DNA from 2 places in the Erwinia amylovora genome. Region 1 is predicted to be linked to the other one. Evidence: predicted binding sites of a transcription regulator. Region 1 holds the regulator's gene; the other holds the start of a gene.
What was found. The regulator PhoB, encoded in region 1, activates phosphate uptake and scavenging genes when phosphate is short. The targets are predictions, from matches to a motif close to CTGTCATAAAACTGNCNNAT.
Positions count from the first base shown of each region.

Region 2: pstS (phosphate ABC transporter substrate-binding protein PstS) is a predicted target of PhoB. The motif match lies at 5,272-5,291, and genes of this name have one in related genera.

Region 1 covers NZ_CP066796.1:1,017,531-1,025,197, forward strand. Annotated here, with positions in the region: gene JGC47_RS04690 (AAA family ATPase) at 1-2,489, opposite strand, end outside; gene sbcD (exonuclease subunit SbcD) at 2,486-3,709, opposite strand; gene phoB (phosphate response regulator transcription factor PhoB) at 3,884-4,573, shown strand; gene phoR (phosphate regulon sensor histidine kinase PhoR) at 4,596-5,909, shown strand; gene JGC47_RS04710 (PstS family phosphate ABC transporter substrate-binding protein) at 5,928-6,851, shown strand; gene JGC47_RS04715 (cobalamin-independent methionine synthase II family protein) at 7,121-7,667, shown strand, end outside.
Region 2 covers NZ_CP066796.1:3,791,750-3,799,416, reverse strand. Annotated here, with positions in the region: partial or broken gene JGC47_RS17770 (metabolite transport protein) at 56-214, opposite strand; gene phoU (phosphate signaling complex protein PhoU) at 651-1,385, opposite strand; gene pstB (phosphate ABC transporter ATP-binding protein PstB) at 1,403-2,173, opposite strand; gene pstA (phosphate ABC transporter permease PstA) at 2,217-3,104, opposite strand; gene pstC (phosphate ABC transporter permease PstC) at 3,101-4,063, opposite strand; gene pstS (phosphate ABC transporter substrate-binding protein PstS) at 4,158-5,198, opposite strand; gene JGC47_RS17215 (ogr/Delta-like zinc finger family protein) at 5,766-5,951, opposite strand; gene JGC47_RS17210 (glycoside hydrolase family 68 protein) at 6,336-7,583, shown strand.

The DNA of each region.
Region 1 (7,667 bases):
GTGGCGACCAGCGCATCGCCAAACAGCCGCTGGCGCTGCTGCTGGCGTTCGCTCAGGATTTGCTGCTGTTGCTGGCTGCGGGCATCCAGCACGTCAAGACGCGCCTGCTGCTGCACCCGCTCCTCCTCCAGCGCCTGCTGACGGCTGCCGAGCGCCGCCAGTTCGGGCAACAACGCTGCCAGCTCGCTGGCGTTCTGCTGCCACTGTTGCCACTGTTGCTCACGGGTTTGCAGCCAGCCTGGATAATCACCGTCCTCCGGCAGCTGAAGCTTCAGCTGCGCGAGGCTTGCCGCCAGTTCGCTACGCAGCTGCCGCGCCCGCTGCCGATCCTGCTCCAGCTGCTGCTCCAGCTCGCTCAGGTTGTGGCGTGCCGCCGTTATCTCCTGCTGGTGCAGGGCGGTTTGCCGTTCAAGCTGCTGCCACGCCTGCTGCTGCTGATACAGCGCCTCCTGCTGCTGCTGGCGGTGGCGCATCGCCTGCTCCAGGCGGTTGAGCTGCTGCTGAAGCTGGTTCTCCTGCTGCTCCTGCTGTGCCAGCCAGTCGCGGCACTGCTGCTGCTGATCGGGAGTGAATTCCAGCGCCAGCAGGGCGGCGGCGCTGTGCCACTGCTGTTGCAAATCCGATGCCTGACGGGCAAGGTCGAGGTCGTCCTGCTGCTGGCACTGCTGCTGTTGCTGCTGCTGCTTTAGCCGTGCGCTACAGGCGCTGCCCTGTTCGCCGAGCACCCGGACCTCTTCCCTCAGGGCGTTGAGCCGTTGCTGATTTTCTGATGGCTCCAGCGCCTGATATTCGGCAATCGCCGGATGATTTTCTGACCCGCACAGCGGGCAGGGCTGCCCCGGCTCCAGCAGGGCGCGCTGCTGCTCCAGGTCGGCAATGCGCTGCTCCAGCCTGCAGCGCTTGTCAAGGTCCTGCTCATGCTGGCGTTTCTCCGCCCAGCGGGCGCGCAGGGTTTGTAACTGCTCACTGCTTTGCTGTATCTGATGCGCTAACGCCTGGCGTTCCTGCTTTAGCCGACTGCGCCGTTCACTAAGCTGCTGCCACTGCGGCAGCAGCGTAGCCAACAGCAGGCGTTGCGGGCGCAGCTGGCTGAACTGCCCCAGCGCGTTGTGCAGGCTCTCCGGTGAGTGCTGCTGCTGTAAGGCGGCCAGCGCCTGTTGCGCCTGGTTAAGGTTCTGCTGCGCCGATCCAAGCTGCTGCTGCAGCGGCGCAGCCTGCTGGCTAAGCTGCTGAAGAGCCTGTTCCTGCTGCTGCACCTTTTGCTGCCGGGCCTTCAGCCGTTGACTTAGTGCTGAAAGTGACTGCTCACTTTGCTGCTGCTGGCTGAAACGTTCACGCCACAACGGCAGATATTCGCCGTAATGGGAAAAATGGGGATGTGCTTCGCGCCACTGATTAAGCTGCTGCTGCTGCGCCTGCCTGTCCTGCTGAAGTTGCTGAATTTTAGCGCTTTCCTGCAGGCGAGCAGTTAGCGATTGTTGGTGCTCACTTCGCTCGCGGGCCAGCTGCTCAGACTGTTCGCCCAGCGTGGTGAGCTGGTGATCCAGAGGAATGACCTGCTCGGTCATCAGCGTTTCCTGCTGTTGGCGAAGCAGTTGGTGATCCTCGTGGTTCTTCAGCGCCTGCTGCTGCTGAAGATCTGCCGCAGCAAGCTGCTGCCGGGCCTGCTGTAGCTGTTCATCCAACTGCTGGCGCTGGCGGGAAAGCTGCTGCTGCTGCTGCTGTAATCTGTCCAGCTGTTGCAGTTCCTGTAACGTCTGCTGCTGGCTTTGCTGCTGTGAAGTGAGTGCCTGCTCATCGGCAATCAGCTGTGCCAGCTGGCCAGCCAGGTTTTGCTGCTGCTCCTCGCCCAGCAGATCCATCGCCGCAGCCTGGGCGCGCAGCCCGTCCAGCGCCGCTTTCGCCTCTTTGTGGCGCTCGAATACCGCCGACGACAGGCGGCCGTAGATCTCGGTGCCGGTCAGCTCTTCCAGCAGCTCGGCGCGATCGCTCGCTTTGGCATTGAGGAAAGCGGCAAACTGCCCCTGTGACAGCATCATCGATTTGGTAAAACGCTCGAAGTTCAGCCCGGTCAGGCTGGTGATAACATCCTGCTTCTCTTTCGCCTTATCGGCGACGATATGATTATCTGCGCAGCGCGCCAGCTCGACGCGCGGCGCCTGCAGCTTGCCGTCAACGGCACCGCGTGCGCGGTTCTGACTCCAGAATGCGCGCCAGGCAACGCCTTTTACCTCAAATTCCACCTCCGCGAGACATTCGGCAGTATCGCGCGTCATCAGGTCGTTCTGTGACTGGGTGATGCTTTTCAGGCGCGGCGTCTCGTGGTAAAGGGCAAGGCAGATGGCATCGAGCAGGGTGGTTTTCCCTGAGCCGGTCGGCCCGGTGATGGCAAACAGGCCATTGCTGGCAAAGGGTTCTGCGGTGAAATCGATTTTCCATTCGCCCTTCAGCGAGTTAAGGTTTTTAAAGCGCAGGGTAAGAATTTTCATGATGGCTGCTCCTCATGGCGCACCGCTTCCAGCGTCTGCGCAAACAGCGCGCGCACGCGTTCCAGCCGCTCCGGCTGTTCCGGTTCTGATCCCAGCCGCCGTGCAAACACCTCTTCAACGCTCAGTTCACTCAGGGTTTCATTATTCTGGCGTGCTATCACCTGCTCACGCTGTTCGCGGCTGCGGCGCAGCAGTACCACTTCCACCGGCAGCGCGGCGGTCAGTTCCTGTATGCGGCGCTGATGGTCGCTAAGGTAAGCATCGGTAACGATTTCAATATCCAGCCAGGTGGTTTTGCCCTGTGCATCAGGCACCAGCAGTGCCAGCTGCTGCTCAATCTGTTCCAGTGAGCCTTTGATCATCTGCATCGGCTGAAACAGCGGGATCGGCAGCGCGGTCACCTCGCTAAGCTTGCCTGCACTGAAATCAACGCGCATCACGCTTTTAGCCTTGCCCAGTTCGTCAAAACTGAGTGGGATCGGCGAGCCGCTGTAGCGGATATGCTCGCTGTCAGCGATGCGCTGGGCGCGGTGGATATGGCCAAGGGCGATATAGTCCGCCGGGGGAAAGCAGTCGGCCGGGAAGGCGTCCAGCGTGCCGATATAGATATCGCGTACCGCGTCGCTTTTGGTCACGCCCATCGTGGTCAGATGACCGGTCGCGATAATCGGTAGCGCTAAACCGAGAGCATCGCGCTGCGCCAGCGCTTGCTGCCAGCAGCGCTGATAGTGTTCGCTGATGGCTTCCAGCAGGCTCTGCTGTTTTTCACGCCCCGACTGCCCGCTCTGGCTGCGCAAAATATCACGCGGACGTAAAAACGGAATGGCGCACAGCAGGGCGCCCGGCTGGCCGTCGCGGCGGTTCAGCACCAGCACCTGCTGACGGATATCGTCACAGGCTGCGGCAATCACCCGGGTATTCAAACAGGCCAGCAGCTCACGCGACTCATTCAGCGTGGCGACCGAATCGTGATTGCCGCCCAGCACCACCAGCTGGCAGCGGGTTGGCTGCAACTTGACCACAAAGCGGTTGTATAGCTCACGGGCGTAACTCGGCGGGGTGCCGGTATCGAAGATATCGCCCGCAACGATAATCGCATCGGCCTGCTGCGCTTCTGCCTGTTCCAGCAGCCAGTCGAGAAAAGCCTGATGCTCGGCCGCCCGGCTTTTGGTGTAGAAAAACTGGCCGAGATGCCAGTCGGCCGTATGAATGATGCGCATGGTGCTCCCTTCATGGCAGAACGCGAAGCGGTGATTATAAACCTAAAGCCGCACGGATATTTAATTCGTTGCCTCTCCTTTCCTGAGGGTGCTTTTTTCATAAAATTGTCATAAAACTGACGCATAATGGCGCGGCATATCCCGTGACAATCTGTCACCGCAGCAGGAGCAATAATGGCAAAGCGCATTCTTGTGGTCGAAGATGAAGCCCCAATCCGTGAGATGTTGTGTTTCGTTCTGGAACAAAATGACTATCAACCGATAGAAGCCGCGGATTATGACAGCGCGCTCAGTTTGCTGATTGAACCCTGGCCAGATTTGATTCTGCTGGACTGGATGCTGCCCGGTGGCTCCGGCATCCAGTTTATTAAACACCTGAAGCGTGAAGCGATGACGCGCGACATTCCGGTGATGATGCTGACCGCCCGCGGCGAAGAAGAAGATCGCGTGCGTGGCCTGGAAGTCGGCGCTGATGATTACATCACCAAACCTTTCTCCCCGAAGGAGCTGGTGGCACGGATTAAAGCCGTGATGCGGCGCATTGCTCCGATGGCGGTAGAAGAGGTGATTGAGATACAGGGGCTGACTCTCGATCCGTCGTCTCACCGCGTGATGTCAGGCACCCAGCCGCTGGATATGGGGCCAACCGAATACAAACTGCTGCACTTCTTTATGACGCATACGGAGCGCGTATACAGTCGTGAGCAGTTGCTAAACCACATATGGGGAACTAACGTTTATGTCGAAGACCGTACCGTCGACGTTCATATTCGCCGTCTGCGCAAAGCGCTGGAACTGAGCGGGCACGATCGTATGGTGCAGACGGTTCGCGGAACAGGTTATCGTTTCTCTGCACGTTATTGATCGCTCGCACGGAGTCTGAATCGTGTTGGAACGCCTCTCCTGGAAGAGATTACTGTTTGAGCTGCTGCTTGCCAGCCTGCCGGCGCTGATTATCGGACTCATCGTGGGCGGGTTGCCCTGGCTGTTGCTGGCTTCCGCGCTCTGCGTGCTGGTTTTTCACTTCAACAATCTTCTGCGCCTGTCGCACTGGCTGTGGGTGGACCGCAGCATCAACCCGCCCAGCGGACGCGGCAGCTGGGAGCCTCTGTTCTACGGCCTGTATCAGATGCAGGCGCGCAACCGCCGCCGCCGCCGGGAACTTGGCCATCTGATTAAACGCTTTCGCAGCGGAGCAGAATCGCTGCCGGATGCGCTGGTGTTGACCACCGACGAGGGCACGATTTTCTGGTGTAACGGGCTGGCTCAACAGCTGTTGGGGCTGCGCTGGCCGGAAGATAATGGTCAGAACATTCTCAACCTGCTGCGTTACCCCGAATTTACCCGCTATTTGCGCCAGCGTGATTTCGCGCATCCGCTGACGCTGGTTTTGAACAGCCAGCGCCATCTGGAGTTTCGCATTATGCCCTACAGCGAAGGGCAGTGGCTGCTGGTGGCGCGCGATGTGACGCAAATGCACCAGCTGGAAGGGGCGCGCCGCAACTTCTTTGCCAATGTGAGCCACGAGCTGCGCACGCCATTAACCGTGTTGCAGGGGTATCTGGAGATGATGAATGACCCGGTGCTGGAAGGTCGCCTGCGGGCTAAAGCGCTGCAAACCATGCAGGAACAGGCGAAACGCATGGATAGCCTGGTGGGTCAGCTGCTGACGCTGTCGCGCATTGAGGCGGCTCCGGCGCACGACCTGCATGAAATTGTTGATGTCCCAATGATGCTGCAGGGTTTGCAGCGTGAAACGGAATCGCTCAGTCAGGGGCGTCATCAAATCCAGTTCAACAGCGACCCGAATCTACGCGTATATGGCAATGATGAACAGCTGCGCAGCGCCATCTCCAACCTGGTTTATAATGCGGTGAATCATACCCCCGACGGCACAAGGATTGTGGTCAGCTGGCAACGCAGCGACCGGGGAGCCGAGTTCAAGGTCGCAGATAACGGTCCGGGCATCGCGCCAGAGCACTTACCGCGTCTGACTGAACGTTTCTATCGCGTTGATAAGGCACGATCCAGACAGACCGGGGGAAGCGGGCTGGGGCTGGCTATCGTAAAACATGCGCTCAGCCACCATAATGCGCGGCTGAATATCAGCAGCGCGCCGGCAGCTGAAACCTGTTTCAGCTTTCAGCTGCCGCTCAGGATGATTGTGGGTGCTGAACCGGGCGGCTGCATGCGGCCTTAATCACACGGAACTCTCACCATGAAAAATCTCATCGCGCTGGCGTTGCTGCTGATCTGCATAGCGGCTAAGGCCAAAGAGGGCATGCTGGCGGGTAATTTGAACAGCGTCGGCTCCGATACGCTTGGCAACCTGATGGCGCTATGGGGAGATCACTTCAGCCAGCAGTATCCCGGCGTGAATGTACAGATCCAGGCGTCGGGATCGTCTACGGCCCCCACGGCGCTGGCGGCCGGGGCTGCGCAACTGGGCGCGATGAGCAGGCCGATGCAGGCAGCAGAACGCCAGCTGTTTGCAGATCGTTATGGTTATCCGCCGCTGGCGGTGCCGGTGGCTATTGATGCGTTGGTGGTGGTGGTAAATCAGGATAATCCGTTAGCCGGACTGAATGCCCGCCAGCTGGATGCTATTTTCTCCGTCACGCGGCTTTGCGGAGGAGCGCTTTCCCCCCATAGCTGGGGGGATCTGCAGCTGACTCAGCCCGGCTGGGCGCAGCGCGGCATCCAGCGCTTTGGCCGTAATTCTGCCTCTGGTACGTGGGGGTTTTTCAAACAGCAGGCGTTGTGCAACGGTGATTTACGCCGTGATGTTGGCGAATATCCTGGCTCTGCGGCGGTGGTGCAGGCGGTTGCCGGTTCGCTCAACGGCATTGGCTATGCCAGCGCCGGATTTCATCTTAGCGGCGTTAAAGTGCTGCCGTTGGCGCGAGATGAGAATAACTGGATCAGCCCCACGGCTGAAAATATCCGCAGCGGCCGTTATCCCTATGCGCGTCCGCTTTACATCTATGTCAATAAAGCGCCGGACAAACCTCTGGAGCCGCTTACCGCCGCGTTTCTCCGCCTGGCGTTATCGGGCGCTGGCCAGGCGTTGGTCAGTCAGGCTGGCTATCTGCCCCTATCTGAAGCGCAAAGGGAGCAGGCGCTGGCGATGATGGCGCAATAATGACATCAGTTTGCAGCAGTGATGAGGTTGCAGAGCCGCCAAAGAAGGGCTTTGAGTCAAATGCAACGCCGTTCGTTACCGAACGTCCCCGGTCTTTTTCAGCATAATGAATTTTTCTCAGTCACCATGAAATTTTGTCGTTTGCGAGATGGGGATCCTCATGACACTGTGAGAAACGGATATTTAGACGTCCAGAAGTCTAAAATAACCCACCGTAACTATTGCGCGGCGCAATGATCCGCCCGCGTGCAGGCCAGGAGTGAGCTGACATGACAACATCCGTACCTTATCGCGCTGAAGTGGTTGGCAGCTTTCTGCGCCCTGCAGCAATTAAGCAGGCGCGCCAGCAGTTTGCCGCCGGTGAAATTGACGCGGCTGCGTTACGCAGCATTGAAGATGAAGAGATCCGTAAAGTGGTTGCCAGCCAGCGAGCCAGCGGCCTGCAGGTGGTGACCGATGGGGAGTTCCGTCGCGCCTGGTGGCACTTCGACTTCTTTGACGGGCTGGATGGCGTAGAGCGCTACGAAGCAGAGCAGGGCATTCAGTTTAACGGCGTGCAGACAAAAGCGCGTGGCGTGAAGGTTACCGGCAAACTGGGTTTCAGCCATCACCCGATGTTAGAGGATTTCCGCTTTCTGCAAAGCATCAGCGGGGATGCCGTGGCAAAAATGACCATTCCCAGCCCCAGCGTGCTGCATTTCCGTGGCGGGCGTAAGGTCATTGATGCGCAGATTTATCCGGATCTGGACGTCTATTTCGACGACCTTGCACAAACCTGGCGCGATGCAATCCGGGCATTCTACCAAGCAGGTTGTC
Region 2 (7,667 bases), 1.0 Mb from region 1:
GGCTCAACAGACATATGCCACTATCCGGTGCTGCGCAGTTCAGCACGGGAAAAGCGGCGATCGGCGACATGCCGATACCAAACTCACCGTCCAGCCCCATCCCCGCCAGCGTACGGTAAGCCAACAGGCCCCAATAGCATTGCGCTGTCGCGCGCAATCCGCTAAACGGCAATAACATCAGGAAAGTGAAGGTCAGTTCACGCATACGCCCGCTGTAATGGCTGTAATGGCTGTAATGGCTGTAATGGCTGTAATGTGGCTGCAATGGCTGTGATGGCTGAAGTGGCTGAAGTGGCTGTAATGTGGCTGCAATGGCTTTAATGGCTGAAGTGGCTGAAAATAACGCCACCCGGCACCGCACCGATCGGCGTCCTGGCCATCAGGGAACCGGCCAGTGAAGAGTTTGACGACAGCAATGTGCTGATAGCAGGTAGTAAAAGCCGGGGATCACAGGTCAAAGCCATCGATTGCCAAACCGCTTACGGCGGCGACCATCGCTTTGCCCGGTGTCACGCCGCGCCGGCGGCAGAGGGTGTTGACATGATTCAACCTTGTGGTTGGCATTGGCCAGGCCAATACAGGTTTGCAGGCATCCACCAGCCAAACGGAAAAACCCGGCGCACCGCAGTTTGCGATACGCCAGAGGCTGATTAAGCGGGATTGCTGCCGTTACCGTCGCCCGCCAGCAGTTTATCCAGCTGGTCGCCGCCGACATGGCGGAAATCATGGCCTTTAATGAAGTAGAAAATAATCTCGCAAATATTCTGGCAGCGATCGCCAATACGCTCAATGGCGCGCGCGCAAAACAGGGCCGTCAGCACGCTTGGGATGGTACGCGGGTCTTCCATCATATAGGTCATCAGCTGGCGAACAATGCCCTCGTACTCCTGGTCAACCTTCTTATCTTCGCGATAAATCTCTATCGCCGCGTTAAGATCCATTCGTGCAAAGGCGTCCAGAACGTCATGCAGCATCTGGATAGTGTGATGCCCCAGAGACTCCAGGCTCACCAGCAGCGGCTGATGCTGCTGGGAGAATTTCTCCAGCGCGGTGCGGCTAATCTTCTCTGCCACATCGCCAATGCGCTCCAGTTCAGAGATGGTTTTGATAATCGCCATCACCAGGCGCAGGTCGCTGGCCGCCGGTTGACGTTTGGCGATGATGCGCACGCAGGCTTCATCAATCTCCACCTCCATCATATTGACCTTCTGGTCACCCTCAATCACCTTGTTGGCCAGCTCCGCATCCTGATTGTGCATGGCGGTGATCGCGTCCGTTAATTGCTGTTCCACCATGCCACCCATGGTCATCACCTGGGTGCGGATGTGCTCCAGCTCGGCGTTGAACTGGCCGGAGATATGTTTGTTCAGATTCAGGCTTTCCATTTTATTCTCCAGTCATCTCAACCGTAGCGGCCGGTGATATAGTCTTCAGTCTGCTTTTGTAGCGGAGTGGTAAACAGCGTATCGGTATCGCTGTACTCTATCAGTTCGCCGAGGTACATAAACGCCGTACGGTCGGAGCAGCGGGCAGCCTGCTGCATATTGTGAGTGACGATCACCACGGTGTAATCCTGTTTCAGTTCGGTAATCAACTCTTCAATGCGCCCGGTGGAAATCGGGTCAAGCGCCGAGCAGGGTTCATCCAGCAGCAGCACCTCCGGACGGATCGCGATACCGCGTGCAATGCACAGGCGCTGCTGCTGGCCACCGGAAAGACTGTAGCCGCTCTGATGCAGCTTATCTTTGGTTTCCGTCCACAGCGCCGCTTTGGTCAGCGCCCACTGCACGCGTTCATCCATATCGGCGCGCGACAGCTTTTCAAACAGCCGCACGCCGAAGGCGATATTGTCGTAGATCGACATCGGGAATGGCGTCGGCTTCTGGAAGACCATGCCCACACGCGCGCGCAGCAGGGCGATATCCTGACTGGCGGTCAAAATATTTTCGCCATCCAGCAATATTTCCCCTTCCGCGCGCTGATCGGGATACAGCGAAAACATCTTGTTAAAGGTACGCAACAGGGTAGATTTGCCGCAGCCGGAAGGGCCGATAAACGCCGTCACCTGATTTTTGGCAATATCCAGATTAATGTTTTTCAGCGCATGGAATTTTCCGTAATAGAAGTTCAGATCGCGAACCTGAATCGTCTGAGCGGCAGTATTATCAACCATTTTTATCTCACTTAGTCCGCGCCGTCAGCGCCGCACGGCTCAATTAATGTTTGCTCTTCGCGAAGACAACGCGTGCCAGAATGTTCAGTAACAGCACGCACAGCGTAATGATCAGCACGCCTGCCCAGGCCAGGCTCTGCCATTCGGCAAACGGGCTCATGGCGAACTTAAAGATGGTCACCGGCAGGTTAGCCAGCGGCTGCATCATGTCGGTACTCCAGAACTGATTCGACAACGAGGTAAACAGCAGCGGAGCGGTTTCCCCGGCAATACGGGCTATCGCCAGCAGCACGCCGGTCAGAATACCGGTGACCGATGCTTTCAGAGTAATGGCTGAAATCATCTTCCATTTCGGCGTCCCCAGCGCGTAAGCCGCTTCGCGCAGGCTGTCCGGCACCAGTTTCAACATATTTTCGGTGGTACGGACAACAATCGGGATTTGTAGCAGCGCCAGCGCCACCATCCCGGCCCAACCGGAAAAATGCTGCATCTGCGCCACTACCACGGTGTAAACAAACAGCCCGACCACAATCGAAGGTGCCGACAGCAGAATGTCATTGATAAAGCGGATCGCTTCAGCCAGCCAGGATTTACGTCCGTATTCGGCCAGGTAGATGCCCGCCATAATGCCGAGCGGCGTACCGAACACGGTGGCCCAGAAGATCAGCAGGCCGCTGCCCGCGAGAGCATTGGCCAGGCCGCCTCCCGCCGTATTCGGCGGCGGGGTGTTTTCGGTAAACAGCGCCAGCGACATGCCGTCCATACCGCGCGTCACGGTAGAAAACAGGATCCACACCAGCCAGAAAAGACCAAAGGCCATCGTCAGTAATGACAAAGTGAGAGCCATGCGGTTTTTCATTCGCCGCCACGCCTGCATTTTGCGGCGCGAGACAAGCAGTTGGTCATCAGCCTGTAAATCAACGGGATTCATGAGCGCGCTCCTTCACTTTTCGCCAGGCGCAGGATCAACAGTTTGGAACAGGCCAATACGATAAAGGTGATGACAAACAGGATCAGCCCCAGCTCCATCAGCGCAGCGGTGTGCACGCCGGACTCAGCTTCAGCAAATTCGTTGGCCAGCGCCGAGGTGATGCTGTTGCCCGGCATAAACAGTGAGGCGCTGTCGAGCTGGTAAGTGTTACCGATAATAAAGGTTACCGCCATGGTTTCACCCAGCGCACGCCCCAACCCAAGCATTATCCCGCCAATCACCCCGTTTTTGGTGAACGGCAGGACTATCCGCCAGATAACCTCCCAGGTGGTGCAACCGATGCCGTAAGCCGACTCTTTCATCATCACCGGCGTCTGTTCGAATACGTCACGCATCACCGAAGAGATATAGGGAATAATCATAATCGCCAGGATAATCCCGGCGGCGAGAATGCCAATTCCAAAAGCCGGGCCGGAGAACAACGCGCCAACAATCGGCACGTTAGCCAGCACGTCGCCTACCGGCTGCTGGAACCAGGTGGCAAACAGCGGAGCAAAGATAAACAGCCCCCACATGCCATAGACAATGCTGGGGATGGCCGCCAGCAGTTCGATGGCCACGCCCAACGGGCGACGCAGCCAGCCAGGGGCCAGTTCGGTCAGAAACAGGGCGATGCCAAAACTGACCGGGACAGCGATCAGCAGGGCAATAACCGAGGTGACAACGGTGCCGTAAATCGGCACCAGCGCACCAAACTGCTGGTTCGGCGCATCCCACTCTTTGTTCCACAGGAACGAGAAACCAAACTTGTGGATGCTCGGCCATGAGGAGAAAAGCAGGGAAACGATGATGCCGCCAAGCAGCAACAGCACGATCAGCGCAGCCAGTTTCACCAGCGCGCTGAAGATGATGTCACCCTGTTTTCCGGGGGCCTTAAATGTCGGCTTGCTTGCAGCCATAGAGTTCTCGAGTCGGTAACAGCTAATACATAACGGGCAAGGCGGCTTGCCCGTGCGGGAGAGACGCGCCACCTCAGCGTGGCGCGTTAAGCAATCAGTACAACGCCTTGCCGGAACTGTCTTTCACGTTGCTTTTCCAGGCGGCGCGGATCTGCTCCACGACGGGAGCTGGCAGCGATGCATAGTCCAGCGCGCTGGTGGTTTTGCCACCGTTTTTATAAGCCCAGTCAAAGAACTGCAACACGGCTGCGCCCTTCGCGGTGTTGGCCTGCTCTTTATGAACCAGGATAAAGGTGGTAGAGGTGATCGGCCAGGCGTTATCGCCTTTCTGGAAGGTCAGATCCTGAGCGAACGAGGTGCTCCAGTCTGCGCCTTTAGCCGCATCGCTGAAGCTTTTCTCGCTCGGGGCAATCGCTTTGCCGTCGGCATCGACCAGTTTGGTGTAGGCGAGGCTGTTCTGTTTAGCATAGGCGTATTCGACATAGCCGACAGATCCTGGCAAACGCTGTACGAATGCAGCAACGCCGTCATTACCTTTACCGCCCAGGCCCACCGGCCAGTTAACGGTGCTGCCTTTGCCGACTTTGCTGCTCCAGTCTTTGTTCACTTTAGACAGATAGCTGGTAAAGACAAATGAGGTCCCGGAACCATCAGCGCGGCGTACCACGTTGATATTGGCATCAGGCAACTTTACGCCCGGGTTGAGTTTGGTGATAGCCGGATCGTTCCACTTCTTGACAGTACCAAGGTAGATATCCCCCACGGTTTTACCATCCAGCGTCAGCTCCCCGGATTTGATACCAGGAATATTGACCGCCAGTACCACCCCGCCAATCACCGTCGGGAACTGGAACAGGCCATTTTTAGCCAAATCTTCGTCTTTCATCGGTGCATCTGACGCACCAAAGTCGGCGGTTTTCGCGATAATTTGCTTCACGCCGCCGGAAGAGCCGATACCCTGATAGTTAACCTGGCTGCCCGTGGCGGTGTGGTACTCTGCCGCCCACTTGTTATAAACCGGAGCCGGAAAGGTGCCGCCAGCGCCGGTCAGATTCGTCGCAGCCAGCGCAGAAACAGCGCTCAGAGAAAGGGTTAATGCAACGCATTGAGCCAGAGTTTTGTGCATCGAAGTCATATTCCCTCCACGGGATAATAAAATCAGGTCGGTAACCGTGTTCGAATGATTAATTATTGCTGCTGGGGGCAAAATAGGACAGTTTGGTGACAGTAAAATGTCGATAGTATGACAGAATTATGACATCCGGCCGTGACCGCCTTGTCAGCGCTGGAGTGCCATGACGCTGGCCATGCGCTCACGACAGCAACCGGCTTTGTAGCGCGCTGCCCACGGTGGCGCAACGACATCAAGATGGCACCCTGTAGATCGTACAGCATCAGAAATTAAGACTATACGGCAAGCTGGAAAGGGGCGGGCCGTTATTTGTCATCAACGGATATTCTGCTAAACAGCATCTGCATGCTCTGCATCAGGGTAAATGCCCTGAAGGTGTTCCTTTAATTTAGTCTTCAATAGCCTGTTTATTTACCAGTCTTCAGACAGCTGTGGGGTTGATTCAATATCAATAATCATTAAGTCCTGATGTTGTTATTCAGCGTCCTGACATATTGTCTGACGCATTAATTTTTAACGGAAGGCGGTTAATTACAGCAAACCGGGAGCGCCCCCGGGCAACTAAAAGGCTCAGATTGGAGGGGAGGATATTTCAGCATCCGGTTTTGTCAGAATTTTAGCAACACTTTCTATTGTTTTAAACGTACAGGAACACCTTATATTCTGGCACTGATAATACGCTTCTTTCGTTTGCTCGGAAATATATCGACTGGTTCTTGTGTGCGAAGCGTTATTGCAAACTGGACAGCGCATCATAAGTGCACCTCCGCAAGGTCCCCGTACCTTCGTGCAGCGCCGATGAGCTTATAAAAAACCGCCACCCTGTTACTCCTTTTCATTGCTGCCCCCTTATCAGTAGCTTCTCAAACCTGTTAAAATTTGCATGATTCGTCGATAAATCAAGGATGTTTAACTCATAATACAACAAATACATCGACTCAATCCTCGTTATTCATAATGTATCAACCAATATTTAACAGAGAGCTACAAGAAAAATCCTGCAGCGATCATGGTTATTTATAAGGGATTGTTATGTCCTGAAAACCACACAACAGAACCAGAGTGATTTCAAAAAATAAAAAGCTATTAATATACAGACCTTCAGCAAGAAGGTATTCGAAATAACCTGTGAGGATATTTATGTCAGATTATAATTATAAACCAACGCTGTGGACTCGTGCCGATGCATTGAAAGTTCATGAGGATGACCCAACCACAACTCAACCGGTTATTGACATTGCATTCCCGGTAATGAGTGAAGAAGTCTTTATTTGGGATACCATGCCATTGCGAGACTTCGACGGAGAGATTATCTCTGTAAATGGTTGGTGTATTATTTTTACGCTAACAGCAGATCGCAACACTGATAATCCGCAATTCCAGGATGAAAATGGCAATTATGATATTACTCGTGACTGGGAAGACAGACATGGTCGTGCGCGTATTTGTTATTGGTACTCACGCACCGGTAAAGACTGGATTTTTGGCGGTCGGGTAATGGCCGAAGGTGTCTCACCGACGACGCGTGAGTGGGCCGGAACCCCGATCCTTTTAAACGATCGGGGCGATATTGACCTGTATTATACCTGTGTCACTCCGGGTGCAACCATTGCCAAAGTGCGCGGTAAAATCGTCACTTCCGATCAAAGTGTAAGCCTGGAAGGTTTTCAGCAGGTTACATCACTTTTCTCTGCTGACGGGACTATTTACCAGACGGAAGAGCAGAACGCTTTCTGGAACTTCCGTGACCCAAGCCCATTCATTGACAGGAATGATGGCAAATTATATATGCTGTTTGAAGGAAACGTGGCGGGGCCGCGCGGTTCGCACGAAATTACCCAGGCTGAGATGGGTAATGTGCCGCCGGGTTATGAAGATGTGGGTGGCGCAAAATATCAGGCAGGCTGTGTTGGTCTGGCTGTGGCCAAAGACCTGTCAGGCAGTGAGTGGCAAATCCTGCCTCCGCTGATCACCGCTGTTGGCGTAAACGATCAGACTGAACGCCCTCATTTTGTCTTCCAGGATGGTAAATACTATCTGTTCACCATTAGCCATAAGTACACTTTTGCCGATAACCTGACCGGCCCTGATGGAGTGTATGGCTTTGTAAGCGATAAACTTACCGGCCCTTACACGCCGATGAATAGCTCCGGGCTGGTGCTGGGCAACCCGTCTTCACAACCTTTCCAGACATATTCACACTATGTTATGCCTAATGGGCTGGTCACTTCCTTTATTGACAGTGTTCCGTGGAAAGGTAAGGACTATCGCATTGGCGGTACTGAAGCTCCGACCGTAAAAATTCTGTTGAAAGGCGATCGCTCATTTATTGTTGATAGCTTCGATTATGGATATATTCCGGCAATGAAAGACATTACTTTAAAATAAGTCTGTTAGTCGATATCAGTCAGGTCAGGCTGGCTGATATCGCTATGATAGTCATATTAATTTTCCAAGGTTAAGTCTATATCT